3 regions of the Paenibacillus sp. J22P143 genome follow, and region 1 is predicted to be linked to each of the others. Evidence: riboswitches for the same ligand, from Rfam matches in the RefSeq annotation. Region 1 holds a riboswitch; each other region holds the start of a gene.
What was found. Region 1 has a riboswitch for cobalamin ahead of AC58PQ_RS21985 (FecCD family ABC transporter permease). Riboswitches for the same ligand answer to the same signal wherever they lie in the genome.
Positions count from the first base shown of each region.

Region 2: linked by a shared signal. The riboswitch ahead of metE (5-methyltetrahydropteroyltriglutamate--homocysteine S-methyltransferase) and the one ahead of AC58PQ_RS21985 (FecCD family ABC transporter permease) in region 1 are both predicted to bind cobalamin.
Region 3: linked by a shared signal. The riboswitch ahead of AC58PQ_RS04210 (ABC transporter substrate-binding protein) and the one ahead of AC58PQ_RS21985 (FecCD family ABC transporter permease) in region 1 are both predicted to bind cobalamin.

Region 1 is NZ_JCAUAQ010000020.1:19,358-29,790, forward strand. Features, by position in the region: gene AC58PQ_RS21960 (VWA domain-containing protein) at 1-1,566, opposite strand, end outside; gene cobN (cobaltochelatase subunit CobN) at 1,532-5,392, opposite strand; gene AC58PQ_RS21970 ((2Fe-2S) ferredoxin domain-containing protein) at 5,445-5,843, opposite strand; gene AC58PQ_RS21975 (cob(I)yrinic acid a,c-diamide adenosyltransferase) at 5,885-6,487, opposite strand; gene AC58PQ_RS21980 (ABC transporter ATP-binding protein) at 6,510-7,277, opposite strand; gene AC58PQ_RS21985 (FecCD family ABC transporter permease) at 7,289-8,350, opposite strand; cobalamin riboswitch at 8,498-8,699, opposite strand; partial or broken gene AC58PQ_RS21990 (class I SAM-dependent methyltransferase) at 9,682-9,795, shown strand.
Region 2 is NZ_JCAUAQ010000009.1:100,810-111,242, reverse strand. Features, by position in the region: gene ispG (flavodoxin-dependent (E)-4-hydroxy-3-methylbut-2-enyl-diphosphate synthase) at 1-235, opposite strand, end outside; gene clpX (ATP-dependent protease ATP-binding subunit ClpX) at 333-1,601, opposite strand; gene clpP (ATP-dependent Clp endopeptidase proteolytic subunit ClpP) at 1,614-2,204, opposite strand; gene tig (trigger factor) at 2,400-3,701, opposite strand; gene AC58PQ_RS15435 (hypothetical protein) at 3,812-4,723, opposite strand; tRNA gene AC58PQ_RS15430 (tRNA-Arg) at 4,888-4,961, shown strand; cobalamin riboswitch at 5,125-5,325, shown strand; gene metE (5-methyltetrahydropteroyltriglutamate--homocysteine S-methyltransferase) at 5,476-7,776, shown strand; gene AC58PQ_RS15420 (hypothetical protein) at 7,836-7,967, opposite strand; gene AC58PQ_RS15415 (DUF4023 family protein) at 8,155-8,268, opposite strand; gene asnB (asparagine synthase (glutamine-hydrolyzing)) at 8,456-10,300, shown strand; gene AC58PQ_RS15405 (XTP/dITP diphosphatase) at 10,386-10,433, opposite strand, start outside.
Region 3 is NZ_JCAUAQ010000002.1:84,997-95,429, forward strand. Features, by position in the region: gene AC58PQ_RS04160 (endonuclease MutS2) at 1-952, shown strand, start outside; gene AC58PQ_RS04165 (PspA/IM30 family protein) at 1,044-1,724, shown strand; gene AC58PQ_RS04170 (DUF350 domain-containing protein) at 1,850-2,269, shown strand; gene AC58PQ_RS04175 (hypothetical protein) at 2,408-2,908, shown strand; gene AC58PQ_RS04180 (MFS transporter) at 3,034-4,266, shown strand; gene cysK (cysteine synthase A) at 4,330-5,250, shown strand; gene AC58PQ_RS04190 (Lrp/AsnC family transcriptional regulator) at 5,423-5,914, shown strand; gene AC58PQ_RS04195 (aminotransferase class I/II-fold pyridoxal phosphate-dependent enzyme) at 5,930-7,132, shown strand; gene AC58PQ_RS04200 (aspartyl-phosphate phosphatase Spo0E family protein) at 7,214-7,480, shown strand; gene AC58PQ_RS04205 (hypothetical protein) at 7,541-8,068, shown strand; cobalamin riboswitch at 8,101-8,254, shown strand; gene AC58PQ_RS04210 (ABC transporter substrate-binding protein) at 8,412-9,431, shown strand; gene AC58PQ_RS04215 (FecCD family ABC transporter permease) at 9,431-10,433, shown strand, end outside.

The DNA of each region.
Region 1 (10,433 bases):
TATCGCATAGAGTTGGAACTGTTTATACTGAAGAGTGAATGTCTTCTTGAACAAATGCTCCTGCCTGATCCTGATCTTGCAATGGCTCTCGTTCTTGTTATGCAGTTTTGGCTGAAAAATAGCGGCTGCTAACGTCTTCTGCCAATCGAAACGGCCAGATGTGTCAAGCTTTCCTCCACCAACCGGTTGAGAGCGCAAATATCGGCCGCGCAATGGATGGTTCACACCATTGGCACGTGTACGCGCACGCGCTCCTTCGACATTACGATGAGCAATCGAGCTAGCTTTACGGCTAGCTTGATCAAGGGCAGCGTCATTGATGCGGAACAAGCTATCAATCGGCAGCAGATGCTCATCGATCGGTGCTGGGATAGAAGCACTCTGCCCCTCATTTGTCTCCGCTTGGGGCTGGCTTAAAGTCTCGCTTTCGGTATGAGAAGGAGTCTCTTTATTCACAGCATTCTGCCCCGATTGTCCAGAATCTCCGTTATTCGGATTCTCGTTGTCATTATCGTTCGACGAATCATCCTCGCTATCATCTTCAGGAGCAGAGTCGTCTGGATCTGGCTGCCACTGCTCCGCGCTGCGATGGTACAGCACTAAAGGAGCAGCGTCATTGACATCCGCTACCGTGACACTCAGATGATTTCGATATGCAGCAAGTGCCTTAGCTGCTTCACACAGGACGAGATCCGCTCGTAACCCTTCTGTTCCAGCTTGAATACAGATTCGGGCGATTTGCTCCAACCTAGTTTGCGGCAATTCAACGTCGGGCAGCTTGATTCTTGCGGAAGAAAGCTGCTCACCAGCAGCTTTCTCTTGCTCCTCCCACTGACGGACGAATTGTTCCGGATTTGCTTCAAATTGCATCCGTCTACTCATGACCGAAGTTCGGGCTTCGATATCTTTCGGCGTGATTACTGGTACAGACAAGCCGAATCGGTCGGCCAGCTGAGGCCGCAATTCCCCTTCTTCCGGGTTCATCGTGCCGACCAGAATGAAGCGCGCCGGATGCGATAAAGAAAAGCCTTCACGCTCTACATGATTCCAACCTGAAGCAGCCGCATCGAGCAACGCATCGATCAGATGATCTGGCAACAGGTTGATTTCATCTACATACAATATGCCACGATGAGCTTGCGCCAGCAGCCCGGGCTGGAAAGTGTAAGTTCCATTCTGGAGGGCTGCCTCCATATTCAGATGACCGCTTAGCCGATCTTCCGTAGCGGAGAGCGGCAGCTCAACGAACGGTGCTTCTGCATACTCCACCGGTCCATCCCATTTTTTTCCTGTGCAATGTGGGCAAAATTCAAAGGGCATAGCCGGATCGCAATGTGACGGGCAACCCGGTACATACGGCACGAGCGGCATTAACTTGCGTAGAGCGCGGACCGCTGTTGACTTCGCATTGCCGCGCTCTCCTTGAATGAGTACACCACCTACTTGAGGAGAAACTGCATTAAGTAGTAGCGACAGCTTGACGGCTTCTTGACCCACAATGGCATGAAACGGATAGATATGGCGCAGTGTATTAGGACTCGCCATTGGTATTCCCTCTTTCTTCAAGGCACTCTTCCACCTGCAGCAGTGCGTTCATTAGACCCTCGATCGTCTGAGGATTAGGTGACTCCCACAGCCTACGCTGCGCCGCCTCCAGCAACCGTTCCGCGATATCCTTGAGCGCCCACGGGTTCGAATGCTGCAAAAACACACGGTTTTGTTGATTCAGTACGTATTCTTCGGACAGCTTCTCATACATCCAGTCCTCGATAACATGTGCAGTCGCATCATAGCCGAACAAGAAATCTGTCGTATTGGCCATTTCGACAGCACCTTTATATCCATGACGACGCGCTGCCTCGATCCATTTTGGGTTAACAACCCGACTGCGGAACACTCGCATCGCTTCCTCCGTGATGTCTCGTATTTTCGGCACCGACGGGTTAGAAGTGTCACCGAAGTACATTTTCGGATTATTTCCTGTCAGCGAGCGTATCGTGGCAATCATGCCGCCATGCTCTTGGAAATAATCATCGCTGTCGAAGATGTCGTGTTCACGGTTATCTTGGTTTTTAGTTGCAATCTGAATATGGCTGAGCCTATGTTTGAATTCAGACGGAGCAGGCGTGCCATACTGCGTGCTTGTGTAAGCATAACTGGACCAATTCGTGAATACTTCGGCAATATCGTGTTCCGTTTCCCAATTTCCGCTTTCGATCAAGGAAAGCAAACCTGCGCCATAGGTTCCCGGCTTGCTGCCGAAAATTCGATACTGCGAAGATTCGAGCGCAGCGGATTCTTCCATACCCGACTGCATCTTCTCGACCGCTTCTTCTCGTATGTGCATGCGCAGCGGATTCATTTCATCCGGCTCATCTAGCTCGCTAACGAGCTTGACAGCATCATCGATCATGCGAACGATATGTGGGAAGGCATCTCGGAAAAATCCGCTGATCCGCACGGTCACATCAACTCTCGGCCTTCCGAGCTCTTCAAGTGATATAACCTCAAGTCCCATTACACGACCGCTTGAAGGCTGCCAAACTGGGCGGACGCCCATTAACGCATAAATCTGAGCGATATCGTCGCCACGCGTTCGCATAGCCGATGTACCCCATACGATAATAGCTACCGTCTTCGGATATTCATGCTCTTCGTCCACATAACGCTGAATGAGCTCATCGGCCAATTGGCGACCAATTCTCCATGAACTAGAAGAAGGCAATGCTAACGGATCGACTGAATAGAAATTCCGTCCCGTCGGCAAAATATCCGCCATCCCCCGGGTCGGCGCTCCGCTCGGACCAGCTGGAACGAAGCCGCCATTTAAGCCGACAAGCAGGTTGCCGATCTCCTCTGGTATGCACAATAGACGAGGTATTAGCGAATTCTCGACATACGAAGTTACCGTTCGAATAACAGGATGCACGCGAACTTCATCAGGGATTTGAACTTCCACGCTGAGTTCCTCTGCGCTTATTTCTATCTTCTGCGCGAGCTCGCCTGTTCGAATGATTTGTTGAATGATGAGACGAGAAATCTGTTCAATCGATTCCTTAAGGTCGCGAACACGAGCAGTAAACTTCTTCTGAAAACCGGCAAATGACGCTAAATAACTTGGGATTTCCCCTTGCCAAGTCTCTCCGAGCTCGCTCTGCATCGCCGTCCATTCGAGATTCAAGCTTTCAGCGACAGCGTTAGGCAACGAGGAAATATCTCCATTCGGATGCTGTACGAGTGAATAAAGCAAATCAACCCATGCTGCCTCCGACTTTGGAGTCTCCCCAAGAATATGGAGTCCATCCCTGATTTGTGCTTCTTTGAGTTCACAAAGATAACCGTCAAGATTTTTCAGAAAAAGGCTGAGTTCCGCGTATTCCGTTGGGAGTTCCGCTTGCTGTAAATCCTGGTCGAGCTGGGCTTGCTTTATCGTCTTCCAAAGTTCTTCCTGAATGTAGGGGAGCTTCTTGGGATCGAGCAATTGCACCTGGTAATACTCTTCGAGTAACAGTTCGATTCGGCTCAGCTCACCATAAGTGTCGGCGGTGGTGATTACAGGCACCATATGATCAATAATCGTGGCATGAGCGCGCCGCTTGGCTTGTGTCCCTTCGCCTGGATTGTTGATAATATACGGATAGAAATTCGGGAGATCGTCGAGAACAACCTCTGGATAACAATTCTCCGAAAGACCGATGCCTTTACCCGGAAGCCACTCCAGCGTTCCATGCTTCCCAAGATGGACGACCGCATCCGCTCCAAACGTATCTCGCAACCACCGATAATAGCCAATGTAATGGTGGGTCGGCACAAGATCAGGACTATGATAAATGGCGGACGGATTGTCGCTGAATCCGCGAGGCGGCTGCAAGCCGACGAATACATGTCCGAATCGGACACCCGGAATAATAACATGATTGTCATACACGAAAATATCTCCGGGTGGTCGGCCCCAAGCTTGCTGAACTTTCTGCCGTGCCTTTTCACTAATCTGCTCCCAGTTACCAGCATAGTCAGACACAGGAAGACGACCATGAGCCGCTGCAAGCTGTTCCTCGGTCAAATAATCGCGATCATTGCTGCAAGTCGCGATAATCAGATGCGCCAGCTCGTCCCCTGTTCGCGGAAGATTCTCAGGATCGCCAAGATCGTATCCGTTTTCTGCCATAGCACGCATAACGGCAACGATCGAATTGAGCGAATCCATTCCGACTGCATTGCCTATCCGTGAATTTTTCGATGGAGAATTGTTCAGCAGTAATGCAATGCGTTTATCCCAATTATCCTTCTTACCCAGACCTGACCACTTGATGGCAAGCCGAGCAATGTACCCCGTGCGGCTGCGATCTGCGGCATATTTGCGAATCGATGTCTTCAGCACCGGATCCTCTTGCTCGATTTCCTTGAAGCTGATCGGCACTGTGACGATGCGTCCATCAAACTCAGGAAGCGCAATGTTCATCGCGATATCGAGCGGTGACAAGCCAGCCTCGCTTACATCCCACTGCTGATGGCTGTTTAAGGAGACAATCGCCTGAAGGACAGGCACGTTCAATGCTTCGATGGTAGAAACGCTGCTTCGGCTCGGTGGACATACGTCGTTCCCTCTACCATGAACCGCAAAACTCATCGTCACGATTAAACAATTCACGAGTTTACGACCGTGCGAATCAACCAGAAACTGTCCATAGCTTTCTTGCTGCTCGTCGTTCGAATTTTCCTTGAGACTTTGAGCAAAAATCGGGAGCGGAATGCCGCCTTTTCCTGCGATCTCCTCACACAACGAGTCGATGAACTCGATGTTCTGGCTCATCCAATGCGCCCGGTAAAATAAAATTCCGATTACTGGCAACCCTAGAGCTAACTTTGCTTGGTGCTCTTGCGCCCATTGATCCGATGTAATCGGCAGCAACGACTTAGACTTATAAATACCGGCCCATGGCATCGAAGCTGGCTTAACATAGCCATAACTTGTCCCCAGCCAGTTGTCACTGACAAAATGCAACATCTGAACGAAATTACGGACTCCACCATAAACCGTATAGGACATCGCCTTTCTTGACAGTTCAAGCGGCACGTTCGTTGCTCGATCAAGCTCTGGGTCTTGCTCGGTATTGCCTGGCCAAGCCATGAAAGGAATCTGCTGCTGGTGACAGAGGTTACGAATTCTGTCAAATGCATACGGCTGAGCTTTACGGCCTCCATGAATAAGAAGAACAACAAGCTTAGCCTGAGCCAGCCACCGGTCTAGGAACGACTCAGCCAATTCATCCCGATCCAGCCAATCGGTAACATTCGCGGAACGAATCGCTGAGAAATCTTCTGGCAACATTGGCAAAGCTGCTTTTAAAGTCAAAATGTCCGTATCTGCTGTCGTTAAATATAAAATCACAAAAGGCTCTCCTTTCGACATTGAGAATGATTTATTGTTCTTTTGCTTTTGCTTATGCTTCTGCTTTTGCTCTTTTTCGTTCAGCTCCAACACTTGGAAGCATGCCAGCCACTCCGTTTCCGCTAAGGATGAAACGACCTTGATCGTAGGAGAAAGTTATCTGATCCTGTAAGGGTGTGTTTGATTGTAAGAGCCCGCGAACCAGTTGCTTTCCGCTCTCGGGAGTCATGTTCTTATACCAGTTTCCCTCCGGATAGACAGTGACAACAGATGCATCCTCACAGCGGCCATTGCATCTTGTTCTTGTTGTATGAATCAGATCTTCCGCTCCAAGGGACGCGATTTCTTCGCGTATAGCAACGGTAACTTCATCTCCGAGCATGCGTAAGCAGCTCGATCCATTACATATTAGAACATGATGCTTTGTTTGAGATAAATCCCAAGTTGACATTGTTTATACACCCCTTCATCGTATCGACAACGTTCGTCAAGTTAGGATTTTGCATCCTTTTTCTTCATTTCCCTAAATACTTTCGGGCTTCTCACATATTCAACATCCGCTATGCCTAATCGATAATTCATTACTCTTGCAACAGCAAATAAATAATCAGACGTTCGGTTCATATACTTAAGTACATGCGGATTAATCCGCTCCTCCTTGGACAACGCAACGACACGCCGCTCGGCACGACGTACTACCGTCCGGGCCAAATGCAGAAAGGCAGAGGCTTGGCTGCCACCAGGGAGAACGAAGCGCTCCAGTTGTGGCGATTCTTGAATGTACGCATCGATGCGAGACTCCATCTCAGGTAGAAACTCTTCTAGAAGCTCTTCTGTTACCTTAAAAGGTCGGCGTTCTTCCATTCCTTCTTTCTTGCTTAGATCACTGCCGCAATCGAATAGAATTTGTTGGATTTGCTCCAGTTCATTTCTGATCTGAAGTTCGGTTTCAGGGATGTAAGTGATCGCAATGCCGATAATGCTGTTAGCTTCATCGATTGTTCCATAAGCATCCACTTTTACACTTGCTTTCGAAACACGCCCGCCGACAATGCTTGTTTCGCCGAGATCCCCGGTTTTCGTATAAATTCTCATTTTCATCGCCTCTTTCTTTTCACTATATAGGTCGAACAGGAGTAATATTCAAACCGAATGCAATGGGTTCGATCATGCTTTCGATGCCATACACCTGCTGTAAATTTCGCTCGGTCAACACTTCACTTGGGTGACCGGTTGCGTACACTTCACCTTGCTTCATCAGAATGATGCGATCTGCATAACGTGAGGCTAACTCGAGATCATGGAGAACCATCACGGCTGAAGTGTTGTTATTCCTCACCATAGCTTGAATCGTGTCCATCGCCTCAAGCTGATGCCGAATATCAAGACCTGTAATCGGCTCGTCCAACAGCATGACTTCTGGCTGCTGTGCCAAAGCGCGGGCCAGCATCACTTTCTGGCGTTCACCGCCACTAAGTTCGCTAATATATCGCTTTTTAAGGGAGGAAAGCTTGAGTTCATTCAGAATGCGTTCGACTTGCACAATGTCTTCTTTTGTAGTTCCCCAACGAAGATATGGCGTTCTCCCCATTAGAACGACCTCGAATACGGTCATTGGAATGGACGCGGAGAAATGCTGAGGAACGAATCCGATTATTCGCGCCCGCTGTTTGGGAGAATAATGTTGTAGTAGCTTGCCTTTGTATGAAACAGAACCACTTCTCGGCGGATAGAGATAGGCCATACATTTCAACAACGTGCTTTTACCTGCTCCATTCGGACCGAGAATCGCAACGACTTCCCCTCGAACGAGTTCCAAACTCACCTTGTGAATCGCGGAGCGTCCTCCATATTGAAAACTTACCTCCTCTAATCGCAGGCTCATGATTTTCCCCCTTAATTCCAATATTCTCTCTTCTTGCTGATCAATAAATAGATAAAGAATGGAACGCCGATGATCGAAGTTACGATTCCGACCGGGATCTCAACAGGAGAAAAGAGTGCTCGCGCAACCGTATCCGAGAGTAATAATAGGATTGCACCAAGTAAGCAGGACGCTGGAACGAGAAATCGGTGATCGACACCGATGATCATCCTCGCTACATGAGGCGCCACGAGTCCGACGAAGCCGATAACCCCTGTGAACGCGATCGTGATTGATGAGATGACCGTCACCGTGAAGAGCGAGACTAGCCGAAGCTGTTTTACACGAATACCGGTCGTTCTGGCAATTTCCTCTCCAAGCGCCAGCACATTTAACTGCCAGGAGTAACGCATTATGATCAACATACCAATCAAAGTGACTGGTGCGATCAGCTTTATTTCTGACCAATTAGTACCGCTTGTACTTCCCATCAGCCAAACAATCAAATCTTTAAGCACATCATTTTTGGAAATATATTTTAGTGCAGATACCCCCGAGGAGAACAAGTAACTAAAAGCAACCCCTGCAAGTAACAGCACCGTGCCGGAATGATTCTTCAAGCTGGAGATCGCATAAACTAACAGAATGGACAAGCAGCCAAATACAAAAGCATTAGTTGCAATCAGCCATGAGCTTGTCAGTATCGTTTTAATGCCGAACAAGCTAGTGCCCAAAACGATAGCCAACGCTGCACCGAAGGAAGCTCCGCTTGACACGCCTAGCGTAAACGGGCTGGCAAGTGGGTTTCGCAAAATAGCCTGCATGATGACGCCTGCTCCAGCAAGCGCGATGCCTGTAAACACGTCCATTCCTATGCGTGGGAACCGTACATCTCGAAGAATTGTCAGATTCGTCGACTCCACCGATGGGGCAAACAACCCCTGAATAATCTCGCGATTGGTCACATGAATCGTTCCAAATTTGGCAGCGCCAATGATGATAATTATCAAAAAGGCTGATAGTAACAAAAGGACCAGCCATTTTCTGCGAAGGGTTGTGGCATATTCGTTACTTGGAATTAACGTTTCATCCATCTGGATCCATCTCCTAAGTTTGACTCAAATATAAAAAAGCCTCCTGAACAGTTTCAGGAGGCTTGCATGCAGAAGTAAAAGGTGTATACGACAAAACGGTCGCAACTAACTTTCAAGTTCCATGCATCTTTTCCTCGAAGACATTCATGAATAAACACCAAATAGGCAGGTCTCCTGGCTATTGCGTCATCGCAGTATCCAACCTTCCCATGACGAACAAACATCACAGTGGCATAACGGATACTACTCTGCAAGTACAGTGGCGGGACCGCGTCGGATTCGAACCGAACTTCCCTTTTAATCTCCCGATCGACTTCGATCAAGGAGAACCTATTGGCCAATATTTAATTTTTTTCGGACTAAGCATAGTGAACTCAAGATCTAACTATAGTGAATACATCTGCTTTTGTAAATGTATTTTACAAACAAAATTAAAAAGGTCACAGCCTCCAAAGCATCTGGAGGTCGCTCTACTATGAAGTTTAAAATTCAAAACATATAAGTCAATGCATTAAAACCGTTTCCAAGTTTGCTACATCCGCCTTGATGAACTTCGGATGAGGGTTACTTGCCTCTATGGCACCTCGCGCAGGGAGCCACGCGAGGTACAACGGCGCGTGATGGTTGTCAACTCTGGCTCTATGGTCTCAATAAACACGTTCAAATTACTTAAAGCTAACATTTGATCCAGGGCTATACTTTGGTACTTAGCCATCGTTTTCGATAACAAATTGAAAATGATTATCTTATTAAACATCATGACTAATTCTCTGTAGACACTTCGTCTACAAGAGTCTCCTAAAATAAACTCTAAAAATATCTCGTCTACAATTCGGCTCATTAAAAAGCAAAAACCCGCTCAGTGAGCGGGTTCTCTGTATGGAGGTGAGGGGAGTCGAACCCCTGTTTTGAACTCTTTAATTGTTTTTAAGTTATGTTGATTAGTGCCAAGAAGCCTTATTTCATAAGGGCTGGGGGTTCTAATCGTGTTAATTAATGTTAGCTATTTTTAGGTGGAATTAGCGTACTTTAAAGCTTTTGGCTACACTTTGACTACAAAAAAACGAGGGGATTCTGGGGTAAAGTATTCTAAAATTTATTTTAAATTATTTAGTATTAGAATGTTTTTTGAATGCTTTCCCACTTATATGCACCGTATGCGGGATCAAATCGACCTAAGTGGTTTCCTCCATTTTCTTTGTTAAGGGAAACGTATGCTGGTTAGTTTTTCCTATAAATATTTTCTTTTGACTTTAAGGAGATTAATAATCGATTGAGCGATAGTAGAGTCATTTAATCAAGCCAGATCACACAGGTCGATTTTCACACTGCAAATGATTGAGCAATCTGATGATGAAATTATCCAATCGCGGGGTAACAGCAAATTTGCAAAAAAAGCAAAGATGCTTCCTGTAACTTTTGTAATCAAGGCAAAAAAACTATAGTATCCAATCGAAATATTATAAAGATCATTGGATTTTCTTAATAACCATTATACTGCGTTCGATGATCGGACCACTTATGACCATATTTTAACATAAATAGTTGATAACTAACAGTTCGCTGAGAAGGCTGCCGTTCTATGCTGTCGGTAGCCTTCTCCTGATGTCTATTGAGCTATAGTTCTGCGTTAAAATACCGATTATTACGTAGATCAAATTCGGGTTCGTTTCTGGAGCAATCAAATACCTATTTCATCGATTCTGCTATTTTCATCAAATCATCTACCGTAAACTTTTTGCTTAAGTTTTTCTTACCGACTGCCAATTTATAATTCAAACCATCTTTTGAAAACGTATTTCATATCCCAATTCGAAGTTTGCATAATATAACACTTTTGTTCCGTCTTTTAATTTGAGAATCTCAGTGTTTTTCCATATAAATCTATCAAGGTTCTCAGTTACAGGGAATACCGCGATATGTAAATAGCTGTGCAGAGACTCCATTCCATATCCTAAATCTAGAATCTCAGGTAGTGTATCATTTTTTTCAGTAATATAACCATGAAAACCAGTAATCTCAACTGGGAATTCAGTGGGTACCAATACGCGTCTGTGAAACTTCAATTGTGAGAGAGTAAAAT
Region 2 (10,433 bases), on a different contig from region 1:
CAAGTGGAATATGAATTTGCTTCTTGATTTCCTTAATGGCTTCTGCGGCTTCTTTATTGTTTACGGTCACACGTACTAGCTGGCAGCCTGCTTCTTCTAGGCGAAGAATTTCCGCTACTGTCGCTTTCACATCAGCCGTTTTCGTTGTGCACATGCTCTGCATGATCACTTCGTTACTGCCACCGATCGTTAGATCGCCTACACGCACGGCTCTAGTATCTCTTCTATGGAACATTTTGGTTCCTCTCCCCATGACACCAAACATCCTCCGCTCCAATTCCCAGAATTGGAAATCGGATTGGAGGCTGCCTGTTAGTTTATTAAATTATAGGTTAAGCACTTTCTTCCTTCTTCTTACCAGATGGCTGTGCACCCTCTTTGGTTGTCAGAACAGGCGTGATCTTGTTTTGGATCGTTTCTTTGGAAACGACACAGGTAGATACATCTGTTCTTGAAGGAACTTCAAACATCACATCAAGCATAATGCTTTCAATGATGGCTCTCAAACCACGAGCACCGGTATTCCGCTTAATCGCTTCTTTGGCAATAGCATCAAGTGCTTCTGCGTCGAATTCAAGCGATACGTTATCCATCTCGAGCATCTTCTGGTATTGCTTCACAAGCGCGTTCTTAGGCTCGGAAAGAATACGCACAAGGGCAGCTTCATCAAGCGGCTCTAGTGTTGAAATGACCGGCAAACGACCTACGAATTCCGGAATCAATCCGAATCTCAATAGATCCTCAGGAAGGACCATAGATAGGTATTCACCTGGTTTCAGGTCAACTTTCATTCCATCTGTGCTAAAACCAATGACTTTTTTACCGATTCTGCGTTTGATAATTTGCTCTAAACCATCAAAAGCTCCACCACAAATAAACAAAATATTCGTCGTGTCGATTTGAATGAATTCTTGATGCGGATGCTTACGACCACCTTGCGGAGGTACGGAAGCTACTGTGCCTTCAAGAATTTTGAGAAGAGCTTGCTGTACACCTTCACCGGAAACATCGCGTGTAATGGACGGATTCTCGGATTTACGTGCAACTTTATCAATCTCATCAATATAGATGATGCCGCGCTCTGCTTTTTCAACATCATAATCAGCAGCTTGGATGAGTTTGAGCAAGATGTTCTCTACATCTTCACCCACATAACCAGCTTCTGTTAAGGAAGTTGCGTCCGCAATTGCAAAAGGCACATTCAAAATTTTCGCAAGAGTTTGCGCAAGAAGTGTTTTACCACTACCTGTTGGCCCTAGAAGGACGATATTACTTTTTTGAAGCTCTACATCTTCAAGCTTGTTCTGAGAATTAATCCGTTTGTAGTGGTTATATACCGCAACTGCCAACGATTTCTTCGCTTGTTCTTGACCAATGACGTATTGATCCAAAATATTACGAATTTCTTTTGGCTTTGGAACATCCTTCAGATCTAGCTCTTCTTCATGCCCTAATTCTTCTTCCACAATCTCCGTACAAAGCTCTATGCATTCATCACAAATGTAAACTCCCGGTCCGGCAACAAGTTTGCGAACTTGGTCCTGGGATTTTCCACAAAAGGAACATTTGAGTTGGCCTTTTTCATCGTTAAATTTAAACATGGGATCACTCCTTTATTTCAAGTCGTTTCGAGTGATAACCTCGTCGATTAACCCATATGCCTTCGCTTCATCAGCGCTCATAAAGTTATCTCGGTCGGTGTCTCTTTCGATCTTTTCAAGCGGCTGTCCCGTTCGGTCCACGTAAATCTGGTTGAGTTTATTCTTGGTCTTGATAATCCAATCCGCATGGATTTTGATATCGGTTGCTTGACCTCTAACACCGCCGAGCGGTTGGTGAATCATTACTTCTGCATTCGGCAGCGCGTATCGCTTACCTTTGGCTCCTGCTGTCAAAAGCAAAGAACCCATACTTGCGGCCATACCTACACAAATCGTAGATACATCCGGTTTAATAAACTGCATGGTATCAAAGATACCCATTCCAGCCGTAACAGACCCACCAGGTGAGTTGATATATAAGTGTATATCTTTTTCAGGGTCCTGGGCGGATAAAAAGAGCAGCTGGGCAATGACCAAATTAGCCACATCGTCATCAATAGCGGTCCCGATGAAGATTATGCGGTCCTTAAGTAAACGCGAGTAGATATCGTAGGAACGCTCCCCACGAGCCTCTTGTTCTACAACCATAGGAATAAGACTCATTGTACCAACTCCTTTTGCGGCAATCGCCATGTTCTCTCATTTGAGATTCACTTACAGTTTAACACGATTGGGCAACAATGTCATTTTTCTGAAATCAGCTATGTAAGCGGTAATATGTATGTACTAAGGAGTTTAAACGTAAATTAGGGTAAAAGAAAGGCACGTTGCTTGCGTACGTGCCTTTACTTACCTTATTTACACGGCTGCGGAAACATGCTTGCTATTTTGAAGCAAGAAATCAACCGTTTTTCTGATAACTAGATCATTGCTAAGACCTTCAAGCGATCCGTTTGATGCAAACAGCTCACGAAGCTCAGCTGTTGATTTTTGGTAAGACGGTGCATATTTCTCAAGTTCCGCGTCAACTTCTTCATCGGAAACTGTGATTTTTTCTGCAGCTGCGATAGCTTCAAGAACAAGGTTGTTACGAACACGCTTGTCAGCATCTTCTTTCATTTGTTCTTTCAACGCGCTCTCGTTTTGGCCGGAGAACTGGTAGTAGATTTCAAGCGTCATGCCTTGGGAGCGAAGACGTCTTTCGAATTCTTTTACCATGATATCAAGCTCAGCTTCAACCATCGAACCTGGAATTTCAACTTCTGCGTTAGCAGCAACTTTCTCAACAACCGCAGTTTCAAGAGCAGCTTCGGAATCTTTCGCTTTGCGCTCTTGCATACGTTTTTGAAGCTCTTCTTTGTACTCGACAAGTGTATCGAACTCACTTACGTCTTTCGCGAACTCATCATCAAGCTCAGGCAGGTTTTTGCGTTTGATATCGTGAAGTTTCACTTTAAACACAGCTGCTTTGCCTTTCAGATCTTCGGAATGGTAGTTTTCAGGGAAGCTAACATTAACGTCTTTCTCTTCGCCTTTACCAAGACCTACGAGTTGCTCTTCAAAACCTGGGATGAAAGAGTTGGATCCAAGCTCAAGGGAATACTTCTCCGCTTTACCGCCTTCGAATGCTACTTCATCAACGAATCCTTCGAAATCGATGATAACGACATCGCCGTTAGCAGCTTGTCCTTCTTCAAGAACAACCAATTCAGCATGACGTTGTTGCAAACGTGCAAGCTCTTCATTCAATTCATCTTCAGAAACTACAGCGTTAACTGCTTCTACTTCGATTCCTTTGTAATCGCCAAGCGTTACTTCAGGCTTAACTGTTACTTTAGCTTTGAATTTCAAGACTTGACCTTTACCAAATTGCTCAACATCTACTTCAGGACGATCAACAGGCTCGATTTTAACCTCTTCAATCGCTTCTACGTAAACTTCTGGCAAAATGATATCTAGTGCATCTTGATACAAGCTTTCAACACCGAATTTAGCTTCAAAGATTGAACGAGGCACTTTCCCTTTACGGAATCCTGGAACATTCACTTTCGCTGATACCTTCTTAAATGCTTTATCCAAAGCATCTGCTACACGTTCTGCCCCAACTTCAACTTCAAGAACGCCAACGTTCTTCTCTATTTTTTCCCAACTTGCTTTCATTTTATGCCTTCCCCTCCAAAAATGTACCATGACATATATTTTTCACGTTAAGCTCATTATAACCATTCTATTATACCATATAACATTTTCATTTCAAGCGAGCATTGTTCTTAGCTAGGATCAGGGCTAAATTGCTTAACAAATGCGGTAAGCACGTTGTGCGCCCGCTTCCATTGCAACGTCATCTCATCCACAATTCCATAGATCTCTAACAACTCATCGCGATCAACCGTACCAAACAATTTATCTTGCAAAATCGCATGCAGCGCGGAGGCCCACACGTCTACCGCACTTTCTTCTGTCCTTAGTAACTCAGCGTATATCGAAGTTCCATACGCATAGGCAAGAAACTCCTGCCAAGTCTGGGTAGCAAAGTAGACAAAGTCAGGCTGGCTTATTTCACTAATGTCCCCGACTCTGCGAATCATATCACGAATTCGTAATGGAAAATCCTCCGCTGTTAGCGGCGTCTCATCAATTTCGACGAGAACGGTTTTACCATTCTTGGGAAACTCGATATAGCCATGCTCCCCCATCTGTTTAAGCGTTTGAAGGGCTTTGAATTGAAGATGAGGGTGTCTTGCCCTTTCGCAAAGCCAGGTCTTCACGTACTGGCTCACCTCAGGTTGCTCGATATAAGCAAGCTGCTCCAAGGCACTCACTTGTCCCTCCAGCGATCCTTCTTGAAGCATCTTTTGAAGCTTCATCACAAAAGCCCCATCATCCGAAGCAGCCTTGTCATGAATGTATTGCCGCATTAAAGCAGATTCTTCCTCTGAATCCTCTTCTTCTGTTTCTGTTGATGGAAACATGGTCTCTGGAAACATGGTGAGCAACCAGTGGCGCAGGGCTTCCCATTGATCAGACTTATTCGCATCGATATTGGGAAATTGCAGCAGAAAAGTAAGCATCTCTAGCGCTTCTTTATATTGCTCGGAGCGTAACAACTTCGTTAACTCGTCTTCATAGAACTTCTCTGTTTTAGGAAAAAGAATGACATTATCCAAAGTAGGGTCTGACATAGGGATCACCTCTGTTCATGGTCTTGTTTGTGCCAGTTTACTCCATCATCCAAATGATTGCAAAAAAAATATTAACAAAAGTGTTGACTTCCTACAAAACGATATGATATTATAACTCTTGCTTCGCCAAACGGATTAAGTCCAGGCGGTAAGAAGTGACATGGGTCTCAGTAGCTCAGCTGGATAGAGCACACGCCTTCTAAGCGTGCGGTCGGGGGTTCGAATCCCTCCTGGGACGTTGCAGTTAGAGAAAAGACCGCGAGAAATCGCGGTCTTTTTTTTGTTTATTCATAAGGAATAACGGCTCACTTTTTTATTTTCAATAAGGAATAATTTCAAACAAAAGCAGTCGAAAACAAAGTCTTTGCATACGCTTGGATTTCATGTATAGTATTCATCAATTGCATATTGTGGGAATAGGTGCTTTGGTCATGCCACATTTGACTAGAGCTTAAAAGGGAAGTTCGGTGTAATACCGACGCGGTCCCGCCACTGTAACAGAGGAGTCGACGCCACCGGTGCCACTGATCGAAAGATCGGGAAGGCGAGCGTTTGACGAGGATTCTGGAGCCAGGAGACCTGCCTAATTCTGACAGCACTGTTTTACCTACGGGAGATAGGGAGGTGTTAGAGATCGTAAACACTGTATACACATACACAGGGTATCTTTAACCTTTTTTATTAAGGTTAGAGATGCCCTTTTTTGATTTTCCGGGATTCGTACACAAGCAAAAATTGAGGAGGATTACCCCATGTGCGCACTATTAAGCAGTAATTTAGGATATCCAAGAATTGGCGAGAACCGCGAGTGGAAGAAAGCGTTAGAGGCCTTTTGGGCAGGCAAGCTAGACGAGAGTGAGTTTACAAAGCAAATCGAAGACATCCGTCTACATAACCTGCGCCTGCAGCAGCAAAAAGGTATTGACCTTATCCCTGTAGGTGACTTCAGCCTCTATGATCACGTGCTGGACACATCCACCATGTTCGGACTCGTTCCAAAGCGTTTCCCCTATGAAGGCGGCGAAGTCCCACTTGCCACTTACTATGCGATGGCTCGCGGCAGTCAAGGGGCGACAGCTTGTGAAATGACCAAATGGTTCAACACCAATTATCATTACATCGTTCCTGAATTACAGGATGCACAGCCAGCGCTTACGATCAACAAGCCACTTGAGGCTTATCGAGAGGCTAAGCAAAAGCTGGGCATTCATGGGAAGCCTGTGGTTCTAGGCCTATTTACTTTCCTTAAGCTAGCTAAGGGGTATAAAACAAATGAAATCGATAGCCTAATCGAATTATTTCTACCGCTCTATTCACGTATTTTGACGGAGCTGGCAGAGGAAGGTGTGGAATGGGTACAGATCGATGAGCCGATTCTTGTGCAGTCTTTAAGCTCAACAGATTTAGGACGTGTAAAGCACATCTTCGCGACGCTGACGGCAGCTGCGCCGACTCTTAAAATCATCGTTCAAACGTATTTCGATGCCGTTGATCAATACCAGGATCTTATTTCCCTTCCCGTTCATGGGATTGGACTTGATTTTATCCATGGATATGAGTTGAACTGGAGTCATCTCCAGACACATGGCTTCCCAGCGGATAAAGTGCTTGGCGTTGGCATTGTGGATGGACGCAATATTTGGCAGACGGATTTGAGTAAGCAGCTTGATTTCCTTGCTCAACTTGAAGCAATCGTTCCTTATGAGCGCATGCTGCTGCAGCCTTCATCCAGCCTGCTGCATGTTCCTGTTTCCACCCGTAAAGAAAATAAGCTTGAGCCTGTATTGCGGGATGCTCTAGCATTTGCGGAAGAAAAGCTGACTGAACTTTCGATTTTGACAAGAGCTCTTCAACACGGCCAAGATTCCATTCGATTGGAATTAGACATCAACCAAAAGGCGATCGCGAAGCTTAATGCTTCCTCCTATCGGAATAAAGCTATTGTCCAACAAGCGATCGCGAATATCGGGCAACAGCGCCATGAAAGAAATAGCAGCTTCACAACGCGCAGAGGCCTTCAAGCAGCAAAATGGCAGCTTCCATTCCTGCCAACTACGACGATTGGATCATTTCCACAAACAGCTGAGGTCCGTAACGCTCGTAAAAATTGGCGCAGCGGCGAATGGACACCTGAGCAATATGAGTCGTTCATTCAAGAACAGATTACGGAATGGATTAAGTTACAGGAAGAGCTTGGACTAGATGTGCTTGTACACGGAGAATTCGAGCGTACGGATATGGTTGAGTTTTTCGGTGAAAAGCTGGATGGGTTTGCTTTTACCTCGAATGGATGGGTTCAATCCTATGGTTCTCGCTGCGTGAAACCGCCAGTTATTTTTGGCGATGTAGAATTCGTGCAAGAGATGACGGTCAAAGAGACGAAGTTTGCCCAATCGCTTACTGAGAAACCGGTTAAGGGCATGTTGACAGGTCCGATCACGATTCTTAACTGGTCATTCGTGAGAAGTGATATTTCCCGCGAACAGGTTGCTTACCAAATCGCACTTGCTCTACGCGAGGAAGTTGAAGCACTCGAAAAAGCGGGTATTGAGATGATTCAAGTAGATGAGCCTGCGTTGCGAGAAGGTTTACCTTTGAAAAAAAGAGACTGGCAAGCTTATCTCGACTGGGCTGTACTCGCCTTCCGCTTGTCCACAGCAACAGTCGGTGATGAGACGCAAATTCATACGCATATGTGTTACTGCGAGTTCCATGATATTATTGACGCCATCCGCGCGCTAGACGCTGATGTTATCTCTATTGAAACCTCGAGAAGTCACGGTGAGCTGATCCATAGCTTCGAGGAGCATACGTATGACCAAGGGATCGGGCTTGGTGTCTATGACATTCACAGTCCGCGAGTCCCTTCCGTAACTGAAATGGTAGAAATGATTGAGCGTGCTCTTCAGGTGCTAGAGCCTGAACTATTCTGGATTAATCCGGACTGCGGCTTGAAAACACGAGGAAAAGAAGAGACTATCGCTGCTCTACGCGTGATGGTTGAGGCAGCTAAACTGTTTAGAGCAAGCCGAAGTGAACTTATCCCTTCCTAAGAAATGTATAAGAAAAGCACCCCTGCTGCTTCTGCAAGGGTGCTGCAACGAACTTCTTTTTACACAGATGGCCTGTTCGGTTGATGGTGACCTGGCTCCGTTGAATCCAGATTCGATTGAATACGCGATGATTGTTTCGAGTTATCGATCGTACTTTGCGTTTTCTGGTCCATATTTTTCTTTTTACCCATGGTAAGCAACTCCTTCTACTCATAGAATGAAAGCTACATTAGTATGGAGGGTTTCCGTGCTGAATATGCTGGATATCTTCACCATGACTCGGGGTGCGAGTCTATTACTCAGCGGGTGCGACAAGCCATTAAAACAAAGAGCCTGTAGGGATCTCTCCCTACAGGCTTTTGCTCATGCCAAACGACGTTAGTGCATCTTATGAGGCAAATTCTTGCCTGTATGACCGTCACCTTGTGTCCTTTTATTCTTCTCGGCTTTCCTCTGCTTCTCATGCAGCTTGCTAATGAAATGACTATCCATGAGCACTCGCCTCCTGAAGAAAGAATGGCATTACCCTTTTATAATGTCACAGAAACTCAAAATTTAAACACCTTCCACACAAAATCCACGACCTGCTGCTCTCCCGCTTGCTGGACAGACATTTAATACCTTCCATTTGCATACCCTTTATCATTATGCTCTCTTCAAAAGAAAGGAAGGAACGTCTATGTGCGGAATAACGGGTTGGATAGATTGGCGGAAAGACTTGACCGGGTACCCGTCCATTCTAGAAAATATGACGGAAACGCTCCAACTGCGTGGACCCGATGCCTCAGGTACCTGGATTTCACAGCATTGTGCCCTTGGACATCGACGTCTTAGCGTAATGGATCCTGAGAACGGCGCTCAGCCGATGGTCCGCAAACAAGGCGACTATACGTATACCATCGTATATAATGGCGAACTCTATAATGCCCCAGAGTTAAAAAAAGAGCTCGAGCTACGCGGTCATCACTTTCGCACGACTTGTGATACCGAAGTGCTGCTGGTTGCTTTCATCGAGTGGGGAAAAGCCTGCATTGACCGCTTGAACGGTATTTTCGCCTTCGCGGCGTGGAATGATCAAGAACAATCACTGACCTTGGTACGAGATAGACTCGGCGTAAAGCCGCTTTTTTATTCTCATCAGGATAGTGTGCTATTGTTTGGCTCTGAACCGAAAGCGATTCTAGCTCACCCTGATTTCAAAGCAGAGGTTGGCGCTGAAGGCTTTGCAGAAATATTCGCAGTTGGACCGGCTCGGACGCCTGGACATGGGATTTACCGCAACATGTCGGAGCTAAAGCCAGGTCAGTTTGCTATTTTCGACCGTAACGGATTATCTATTCGAACGTATTGGAAGCTGGAAAGTCATCAGCATCCTGACGATATTCCCGCTACTGCCGCACAGGTGCAGCATTTGCTTAACGACACCGCCGCGCGCCAGCTGGTCTCTGATGTTCCCATTTGTACGTTATTGTCCGGCGGTCTTGATTCTAGCGCGCTTACCGCGCTCGCTGCCGCTCATTACAAAGAAAGCGGGCAAGGGCCGCTTCACACCTTCTCCGTTGACTACAAGGATAATGATAAGCATTTCAAGGCGAATATTTTCCAACCCAACTCGGATGCACCTTGGATCAAGCGCATGACCGACCATCTGGGCACCGAGCATCATTATATTGAATTTGACACACCTGAGCTCGTAGAATCCTTGAAGGCCGCCGTGATAGCTCGTGATACCCCAGGGATGGCCGATGTCGATGGGTCCCTTTATTTATTTTGCCGCGAAATTAAAAAGGAAGCCACGGTTGCCATCTCTGGTGAAGCAGCCGACGAAATATTCGGTGGATACCCTTGGTTCCACAATGAAGAAGCACTCGAAGCGAACACCTTCCCTTGGTCACTCAAGCTTGCAAATCGGGTCGACCTGCTTGCGCCGGACTTCAACGATTGGATTAAACCTGTTGAGTACGTGAGCAACCGATATCAGCAAGCTTTAAGCGAGGTACCTCGCTTAGCTGGTGAAACGAAGGCCCAGAATCGGATGCGGGAAATGTCCTATTTGAACATTACGCGTTTCATGCCGACGCTTCTGGATCGTAAGGATCGCATGAGTATGGCCGTTGGCCTCGAGGTCCGCGTTCCGTTTTGTGATCATCGTCTTGTTGAATATGTGTGGAACATTCCTTGGGAGATTAAGACTTCGGGTGATCGGGAAAAAGGCATTTTGCGTAAAGCATTAAGAGGCGTATTACCTGAAGATGTGCTCACACGGAAGAAAAGTCCGTATCCCAAAACGCATAACCCGAATTATTTAACAGCTGTACGAAAATGGGTACTTGAAATTCTGGATGATCCTTCGTCCCCTATCTTACCTTTCATCGATGTCAAAAAGATTCGCGCACTCGCCAGCTCGGAGTCGAACGATTTCGATCTGCCTTGGTTCGGGCAGTTAATGACGGGTCCTCAGCTATTCGCTTATTTGGCTCAAGTGGATATGTGGCTGCGGACATATAAGATATCGATTCGATAGATAAGACCGAAGCAAGACTGAAGAAATAAAAATGAAAAGACCTGCGTCCGCGAATTCACGTGGTTGCAGGTCTTTTTGGCGTATATTAGTTGGTTTGGTCAGGAAGTTGATCCAGGAACATGCGAAGGGCTTT
Region 3 (10,433 bases), on a different contig from region 1:
TATCCAAACGCTTAGCCCGACGTATCGTTTGTTAGTTGGCGTACCTGGACGAAGTAACGCATTCGCGATTGCTGAGCGCCTTGGTTTATCTCGTCGTATTATAGAGCATGCTCGCACACAAGTGGGTGAGGAAGATCAGCGCGTAGAGTCCATGATTGCTTCCCTCGAGGAGAATCGTCTAATCGCCGAATCGGAGCGAAATGCGGCAGAGGAGCTGCGCAGAGAAGCTGAAGCGATGCGCAAATCGCTGGAGGCTCAGCAGCTCAAATTCGATGAGCAGCGTGATAAGCTGCTAGAAAAAGCAGAACGCGATGCGCGCGAGGCTGTTCTTAAAGCTCGTCGCGAAGCGGACGAAGTCATCGCTGACCTGCGCCGTATGGCGCAAGAAGAAGCGGGTGGGGTGAAGGATCACCGCTTAGTGGAAGCCAAACGGCGTCTTGATCAAGCGACGCCGGAACTGCGGAGCAAGCAAGTTCGCGCTTTGAAGAAGCGTCCCGAGCAGATTGAAGCGGGCGATGAAGTACGCGTCGTTTCACTAGGACAAAAAGGACACGTCGTTGAACTTGTGGGTACAACCGAAGCTAATGTTCAGTTGGGGATTATGAAAATGAAGGTGCAATTGTCCAACCTTGAAAAAACAGGCAATGCGCCTCAGGCGAAGCAACCGCAGAAAGTGGCAACTACACTAAAACGTACACGTGATGACAATGTCAAAATGGAATTGGATATGCGCGGCATGAATATGGAAGAAGCTTTGATCGAAGCAGATCGCTTCCTAGATGAGTCATACTTGAATAATTTTGGCCAAGTATATTTAATTCATGGCAAAGGTACAGGTGTGCTTCGAACGGGGATGCAAGAATATTTGCGCCGACATAAGCACGTGAAAAGCTATCGGATGGGTAATTACAATGAAGGTGGAGCTGGGGTCACAGTCGTCGAATTGAAATAATTTAGAATTTTTCATCCATTTTGAAACTCATTCTTTGGTTGTTGCGTATGAAATAGGTATAAAGAGTATGAAACCTTAGGAGGAATTTTAGATGGGAATTTTCAAAAGACTTCGTGATATGACAATGGCTTCAATTAATGATTTATTGGATAAGGCAGAAGATCCTGTTAAAATGTTAAATCAATTTTTGCGTGATATGGAAGAAGATATCATGGAAGCAGAAGCTGCAGTAGCGAAATCAATTGCGATCGAGAAGAAATTCAAGTTGCAATTTGAAGAGTCTGAAGAGATGGTAACGAAACGTACAGAGCAGGCTATGAAAGCCCTTGAAGCAGGGAATGAAGATTTGGCCCGCCGCGCGCTGGAAGATAAGAAAGAGCATCAAGGTCGTTATGATGAATTGAAACGTCAATATGATCTTGCCAAAACAAATGCGGATCAACTTCGTGCACAATTGACGGAGATGAAAGACGAGTTCACGAAAATGAAAAACAAAAAAGATTTGTTAATTGCTCGTGCTGAAACAGCGAAAGCACAAAAACAAATCAACCAAGCGATGTCTGGTTTTGGTACAGATAATGCGGCTAAAGGTTTTGATCGCATGAGTGAAAAAGTGCTTCAAATGGAAGCTGAAGCGCAAGCAAGCGGAGAAATTCGTGCTAAAAACCGCAGCTTGGACGATGAATTAGACGGCTTAGGCGCAAGCAGCAGCGGAATCGATGATGAGCTAGCAGCTATGAGAGCAAAGCTTGCTGAAAAAAAACAATCCTAATGTTATACTAGATGTACCTGCGAGAGACTGAGTCATACTCAGTCTCTACTACCATATATAGGACTAAGGGAGCTTTAATCGAAGTTAAAGTTTCTCTACTTGTGTAAAGGAAGGCAGGAGAAGATATGAACGAAGAGGTGGATGTCTTGTTGAGTAACCCGTATTTATCAACGCTCGCTTTTTTTGCTGTAGCAGTGGTCGCGCTTGTGATTTTTCTTACCATCTTTGAAATGGTTACAAAGTATGACGATTGGGCTGAAATTAAAAAAGGTAATTTATCGGTAGCCATGGCGACTGGTGGGAAAATTTTTGGGATTTGTAACTTGTTCCGCTTTGCCATTTTAAACAATGACACCATGATTCATTCTCTCGTTTGGGCTGGCTATGGCTTCGTGCTGTTGCTAGTTGCTTACTTTATTTTTGAGTTCTTAACGCCTTATTTCAAAATTGATGAGGAAATTAAGAAGGATAATCGTGCGGTAGGGTTCTTATCTTTAACATTGTCAGTCTCCTTATCCTATGTGGTCGGAGCATGTGTAACTTAGTATTTTACATAGTCTTGGAGGCTTAAAAAATGAAATACCTGTGGGGAACCTTGTTTGCTATCGCGCTTGTGTTTGTAGCGGCTGGGGTTTATTATGTATGGAAATATGCATGATTGCATTTAGGTGGAGGATTTCGCAATGAGCAGCAATGAAGAAGTTGTGTGTCCGTGGTGCCAAACAGAGATCGTTTGGGATCCGGAAATTGGACCAGAAGATGAGTGTCCGCACTGTTTTAATGAATTAAATGATTACCGCAGCATTGATCTGAAGGTCAAGCAGACGGGGCAGAAGCTGCGTTTCAACGAACAAGAATATGCTGAATCCGATGAGGATTTATCATTGGCTTGGGATGATTCCGATGAGCCGCTCGATAAATATGGCGAGAAGGTCCAACAATTGACGGATGAACAGGAAGAAGCGCCGGAGTGTTCGAATTGTCATGAATTCTTGCTCCTTGCTGGAACGGAAGTAACAAGCGGAGCTTCGTTCACGCCTAGTATTCCTAAGACGTTAGGAAGTGCTTTCCTAACAGGTCCTTTCACTACGGATGTTTATGTGTGCCCATCGTGTTTCAGGGTGGAAAAAGTGCTCTCAGATACAGATCGATTACTGATGGTTGAACGCATCAAATCGGAATAGCAACGCTTGAAAGGAAACCGAGTCCTCATGGATTCGGTTTTTTTTGCGTCTATTCGCCTCATATTTTCACTCCAAAGGGGAAACTTAACAAGAGCCAATATTCGGTCTCAGGTAGGAGGAGGAGTATGCAAACGAATCAAACGAATGTGAAAAGCAAGGGGAAGCTGGATGCTCAAGCGATCCTTTTGCTTATTGTTCATGCGTTATTCGGCGGAGCAAATGCGTTGTCAGGTACATTCGTCGGCGTCTATTTGTGGAAAGCCAAGAACGATTTTACCTTAATCGGCTGGTTTACTTTAACGACCCATTTAACGATGGCCATTACCTTTTGGTTAGCCGGAAAGTGGGTGAAAGAACACAATAAAATGAATTGTTTACGTATTGGTGTTTCGATCTCAGCGTGTTTCTACATGCTAGTGCTATGGATGGGGACGAGCAGTGTCCACTATTTTGTATGGTTAGGCTTCGTGCAAGGGATCTCCGTAGGCTTGTTCTGGATTGCCTTCAATGTCGTTTATTTTGAGGTGACGGATCCTGACAATCGGGATCGATTTAATGGTTGGGTTGGCCTTCTGGGCGCAGGTGCTGGCATTATTGCTCCGTGGATTTCTGGTTTACTCATTGTTAATTTAGGAGATGGAGCGGGTTATCGTCTTATTTTTTCCATTTCCTTAGGCATATTTGTATTAGGCGTTGTAGTCAGTTTTTTTCTGAAAAAGAGGAAGTTGAGTGGAACCTACGAATGGCTGCTTCCGCTGCGAATACTTAGACAACCTGAAACGGCTTGGAAGCGAGTAAGTCTGGCTTTACTTTTTCAAGGAGTCCGCGAAGGTGTATTTGGCTTTATGATTGGGTTGCTGGTGTACATATCCACTTCAAGTGAAGCAAGCTTAGGAAATTTCGCTCTAATTACATCATCCGTTGCGCTAGTTAGTTTCTGGGCAGCAGGTCGTTTCATTCGACCAACTTTTCGCAAGACAAGTATGTTCATTGGCTCGGTTATGGTTGTTCTTGTGATTTTGCCGTTCTTTTGGGAGATAACATACAGTACCTTACTGATGTTTGGGATAGGGTCTGCCCTCTTTTTCCCCATGTACTCCATTCCCATGATTTCTGTCGTCTTTGATTTGATTGGTTCGGATGAAGAGAGTGCCAAACAGAGGGAGGAATACATTGTCCTGCGAGAGCTATCCTTGAATGTAGGGCGCGTCTGCGGTGTGTTGTTATTTATTTGTGTCATCTCATGGAGCAAGGAGCCAATAGTGATCAATGTTCTGCTGCTGGTTATTGGGAGCTCAACGTTCTTCTCATGGTTATTCATCAGAAATAATCTAACCGCATCCAAGCCTAAGCCTTGACATAGACTAGGTTTCAACATGAAAATGTGAGTAGCATGATTGTGGGATGAGGAGGGGGCACCAATGCCTAAAAAGATGGTTAACAGCATCACAGAGCTAATCGGAGATACCCCCGTAGTAGCGATTAACCGATTAGTAGAACCGGAAGCTGCCGAGCTGTACGTGAAGCTGGAGTATTTCAATCCGAGCGGAAGCGTGAAAGATCGTGCTGCATGGAATCTCATTGATCAGGCTGAAAAGTCAGGTCAGCTTGGGCCAGGAGCGACGATTATTGAGCCTACAAGCGGAAATACCGGCATCGGACTAGCGATGAACGCGGCGGCGAAGGGTTATAGAGCGATTTTGATTATGCCGGATAATATGAGTAAGGAACGTATAAATATTCTGAAGGCCTACGGTGCAGAAGTGGTTTTAACGCCAGCCGCTTTGCGGATGCCAGGTGCCATTGCTAAGGCTGTGGAGCTACGGGATCAAATTCCTGGTAGCTTTATTCCACAGCAGTTTGAAAACCCAGCGAATCCAAGTATTCATCGCATCACGACAGCGCCTGAAATCTTGCAGCAAATGGAGGGCAGGTTAGATGCATTCGTCGCGACCTCCGGAACGGGTGGCACGATTACGGGGACTGGTGAAGTACTTAGGGAACATTTGCCGAATATCCAGATTTATGTCGTAGAGCCAAAGGGATCACCAGTGCTTTCTGGTGGAAGTCCAGGACCGCATAAACTGGTGGGTACAAGCCCAGGCTTTGTTCCAGCTATTTTGAACACAAGCGTCTATGATGAAATTGTGCAAGTGTCAGATGAGGATGCCATCCAAACGATGAGAAATTTGGCAAGTATGGAAGGCATCCTAGTCGGTCCTTCTGCTGGAGCCTCGGTCTGGACAGGTATACAGGTTGCAAGGAAGCTCGGGGCAGGAAAACGAGTGCTTTGCATTGCACCAGATACAGGTGAACGGTATTTAAGTATGGATCTTTTTTAAGCAAAAGCCACTTGGAGGTCATCCAGTGGCTTTTTTTTGCCAATCCGAGTGGAATTTTCAAATATATATAAATATTCTGCCTATCTTCCGCGATCAGTAATTGAATTAGGACAGCGATTCATTGTAAGATGAATGGATGAATGAAACATATCTCAGAAAGGTAGGTTTAACCATGGATACTTTGAAGCTTAAAATTCTCGATTTACTAAAGGAAGACGCCCGCAGGAGCGCGGATCTGATCGCCACCATGTTAGGAACGGCGGAGGCCGAAGTTGCGCGAGCGATAAGCGAGATGGAAGCGGATAAGGTCATCGTTAAATACGCGACAGTCGTAAACTGGAGCAAAGTAGATGACGAAAAGGTTACCGCCCTAATTGAAGTGCAAATTACGCCGGAGCGCGGGCGCGGGTTTGATGCGATTGCGGAACGGATCTATTTATATCCAGAAGTCAAATCAGTTTATCTCATGTCAGGGGCCTATGATTTGCTTGTCGAAATTGAGGGAAGCTCGTTGAAGCAGGTTGCTTCTTTCGTATCTAATAAGCTATCGCCGATTGACCGAGTTCTTTCAACGAAAACGAACTTTATTTTGAAAAAATACAAACAAGACGGCATTATTTTCGAAGATCAGGAAGATGATCATCGGATGCTTGTTTCGCCGTAAGGAAGAGGTAGCGCCATGATCAAGGATGAGACCACGATTCAATCCAGTAAAAAATCCATGCAGGACTACCTCGCGCCTGCTGTACGTGACATGAAGCCGTCCGGCATTCGGAAGTTTTTTGATCTCGTAAGCAATAGTAAAGAGGATATCATCTCACTGGGTGTCGGCGAACCGGATTTCTCCACACCTTGGCACGTTCGTGAGGCTGCTGTTCATTCCTTGGAGCGCGGCAGAACGAAATATACGCCAAACTCCGGTATTCCTGAACTCCGCGAAGCGATTGCGAACTATTTGTATACTTCATTTAAAGTTAAATATGAACCATCGAATGAAGTGCTCGTAACCGTTGGCGGCAGCGAAGCGATCGATCTAGCACTGCGCTCACTGATTACACCGGGGGATGAAATTCTGATTCCGGAGCCATGTTATATTTCATACTCGCCAATCACAGCCATTAGCGGCGGTGTGCCAGTTGGTATCGAAACATTCGCGAAGGATCAATTTAAGCTGACGGAAAAAGCGCTTCGTGATGCGATTACGCCACGCTCCAAAATATTAATTCTGTGCTACCCAAGCAATCCAACTGGCGGTATTATGACCTATGAGGACTGGCTGCCGATTGCCAAAGTTGTCGAAGAACATGATCTGATTGTCATTTCCGATGAAATTTATGCAGAGTTGACATACGGTCAGAAGCATGTGAGTTTCGCCGCGGTTCCAGGGATGCAGGATCGGACGATTCTTGTTAGCGGGTTCTCCAAGGCTTTCGCAATGACAGGCTGGCGGATGGGGTATGCCTGCGGTCACCGTGAGTTGATCTCAGCGATGACTAAGATTCACCAATATACGGTCATGTGTGCACCTGTCATGGGGCAAGTAGCAGCGCATGAAGCGTTGACGAATGGACTTGAAGAGAAAGATCGTATGATTGAATCCTATAATCAACGGAGACGATTGGTTGTCAGAGGCTTCCGAGAGGTAGGACTCGAATGCCATGAACCACAGGGCGCATTCTATGCATTCCCAAGTATTGTTGCTACAGGATTAACCTCTGATGAATTTGCACAACGACTCTTGTACGAATGTAAGGTTGCTGCTGTACCTGGTGATGTATTTGGATTGGGTGGAGAGGGCTTCCTACGATGCTCTTATGCGTATAGTGTTTCTCAGCTTAATGAAGCATTAGAGAGAATCGGTAATTTCTTAAGAAAATTATAATTGTTACAAGAAATTTTTGTGATAAATTCATATATTCATAGGGAATGAAAACTGGTATTCTTAGAGTAAGGAGGGATGAGCATGGTTTTTATGGAATATCAGCTTACTAACTTTCAGAAGCAATTTCAAATTCGCGAGCAAGAGTTCGGACAGCGCTGGCTGACCAGAAATGCCAAGAAGCAAAATTCCCGAGCTTTACTTGAAGAAGAGATCAACACGTTGAGAAGAAAAATGGAACAGATGGTCATGGAAGGTCGAGAAATGACATCTGATGAGGTTGTTGAATTAAGCACGATGCTGGATCACAAAATAAATGAATACATGACATCTGGAAAGAAAAGTCGGTGAAAACCGACTTTTCTGGCGACTATCGATAAGAGAGAGTACATGACGGAGGGAATTACATACATGAAGGCGAAATGGCTATTCGTTGTAATGCTAGGAATGATGCTGACACTTACCGCTTGTGGTGGGCCGAAAGCAGATGTATCGCTATTTATTATGGGACCTAACGGTTTTCCAAGTGAAGCGGCGGAGAAGATGGAAGTATCCTTGAAAGACAAGGTAGGAGAATTACCTACTGTGAAGCTGAATACATCCCCTATTTTTTCAATGGAAAAAATGATTGTTGAGCTGGCTGCTGGAGGTAACGGCATCTTCATTTTGGGCGAAGAACAGTTCAAGGGCTTGAGTAACCAAGCGGGATTCGTATCATTAGATGACACGATTAATCCAGCAGATTACCCTGAAGGGGTTATCGAAATCAAAGAAGAAGGCAAAGCCGCTGAAAAGCATTTATATGGCATTCCGCTTACAGGAAACAAATGGATGAAAGAGCAAGGCTATGAGGGAAAAGGTTTATTCGCGTTCATACCTCAGAATGCTCCGAAAATGGACGAGGCTTTGAAAGTCCTCAAAATCATTGCGCAAAAGTAAGAGAACGTCTATAATCGACAAATAGCTTGATCTTATAATTTGCAACTATAGGTACTGATAAGTTTCCAAAATGGAAGGTTATTAGTTTAGGGGAAGCCGGTTTAAATCCGGCACGGTCCCGCCACTGTAATTCAACCATGCGAATGGTTGGAGAGTCAGGATACCTGCCTATGGTGCCAATACAACATCCTTCGAGGAAAAGGATCGCGTTAAATCAGGAAGCAGCGTACGTTAGTTCGTTGCCCAATACCGCGATTTATCGTCTCCCTCGTTCCTAGTGAACAGGGAGACTTTTTTGTTTGATGGGATCGATAATTAATGAAAAAGAAAGAGGGTTTATTTGATGAAACAAAGTAGGTTCAAAAAAGGTCTTATTTTAACATTAGCGGTTGCAACAGCTATTTCTTTAGCGGCATGTGCTAAAAAAGAAACGGAAATCACGGATCCATCGAAACTCGGCGGTGAGGGGACGAAGGCTCCAACAACAACGGCATCGACATCAGCACCTGTCTCAGCGAAGAAAACGACATATCCTTTGAAAGTGGAGGATGCGACTGGGAAAGAGTTTACGTTCGACAAAGCGCCAGAACGAATTGCATCGGTTTCGCCATCAGAGACAGAAGCGCTGTTCGCGATTGGACTAGAAGCGAATATCGTGGGAGTATCTGATTTCGATGATTACCCAGAAGCAGTTAAATCGAAGCCGAAGCTGGGCAGCATCACGCAACCAAACATGGAGGCCGTCATTGCTTCGAATGCGAATATTGTTTTCTCTGGTGTTTCCATGGAAGCTAAATCAGTTGAGGAACTACGTGGGATGAACATTAATGTCTTTAAAGTAGAGCCAAAAACGCTAGATGATGCGATGAACAATATTATAACATTTGGACAGATTACCGATCATCAAGAACAAGCTGAGAAAGTTGTCGCTAAAATGAAAGCGGATCGTCAGAAGGTTGTCGATGCCGTGAAAGATGTGAAACAAGAGAACAAGAAAAAAGTGTACATCGAGTTTGCACCAGGCTGGACCGTGGGAAGCGGAGTGTTCATGGATGAATTAATCACGCTCTCAGGTGGAATTAATGTAGCTGCCGATAAAGCTGGCTGGTATGAAATCAGTGAAGAGAAGATCATTCAGCAGAATCCGAATGTTATCTTATTCGCTAATGGGATTACGGACTTCAAGAGCAAGAAGCCGTTAGAAGAAATTATTCGCACACGCGGTGGGTGGGATGCCATTGACGCCGTGAAAAATAAACGTGTGGTAGGTTTAGACCAAAACTCGCTAAGCCGCCCAGGTCCGAGATTGACAGACGGACTGCTGGAAATGGCGAAAGGCATCTACCCTGAATTGGTGAAATAATGAAAAGAAAATTGATGTTTGGGGGAGGAGTAGGAGTTATACTCCTTCTTCTTTCTATTGTGGTGAGTTTATCCATCGGCTCAGCTCAGCTTCCTATTTCTCATATAGTGGGGATTCTTGGGAAACATCTTCCTTGGGTTGGAAGTCATATTGAGGTGAAATGGCCGCAATCTTCCGAACAAATTATTAATAAAGTGAGAATTCCTCGTGTTCTGCTTGGTATTCTAGTTGGGGCTGTACTCTCCATAGCTGGCGCTGGATTTCAAGGGGTACTGCGCAATCCTCTTGCTGACCCTTATTCGCTTGGCGTATCTTCAGGAGCTTCTGTCGGGGCTGCTTTTCTTATTTACTTCGGATTGCAATTCGCCTGGTTCGGGCAATGGTCGATCCCGATTGTGGCTTTCGCGACAGGGCTTATTTCCCTGTTATTGGTCTTAAAGCTGGCGATGATTGAAGGGAAGCTGAAGATGGAGACGCTGATTTTATCCGGAGTTGTGATGCAAGCCTTTCTAGGCGCGTTCGTGTCCTTCTTGGTTGCAATCTCAGACCAAACGATTAATGAGATTATTTTTTGGCTCATGGGCAGTCTTACGATGCGGGGATGGTCATATACGTATATGATTGCACCCTATCTCGTTATCGGTCTTGTAATTCTGTTAAGCTATGCGAGATCGTTAAACCTGCTTGCGTTGGGTGAGCGACAAGCGGCCCATCTCGGCGTTCATGTGGAGCGCACGAAGTTGATCGTACTGATCGCTTCGACATTGATTACGGCTGCTGCTGTATCCGTGGCTGGAGTTATCGGCTTCGTAGGACTGATCGTGCCGCACTTGGTACGACTGTTGGTGGGTCCGGATTATCGATTAATCATTCCTTTATCCGCGATTGGCGGTGGGATTTATGTGTTATGGGCAGACACCCTAGCTCGAACGCTGCTTAGTCCTACGGAAATTCCTCTCGGGGTTATAACGGCGTTTCTGGGGGCGCCATTCTTTGCCTATC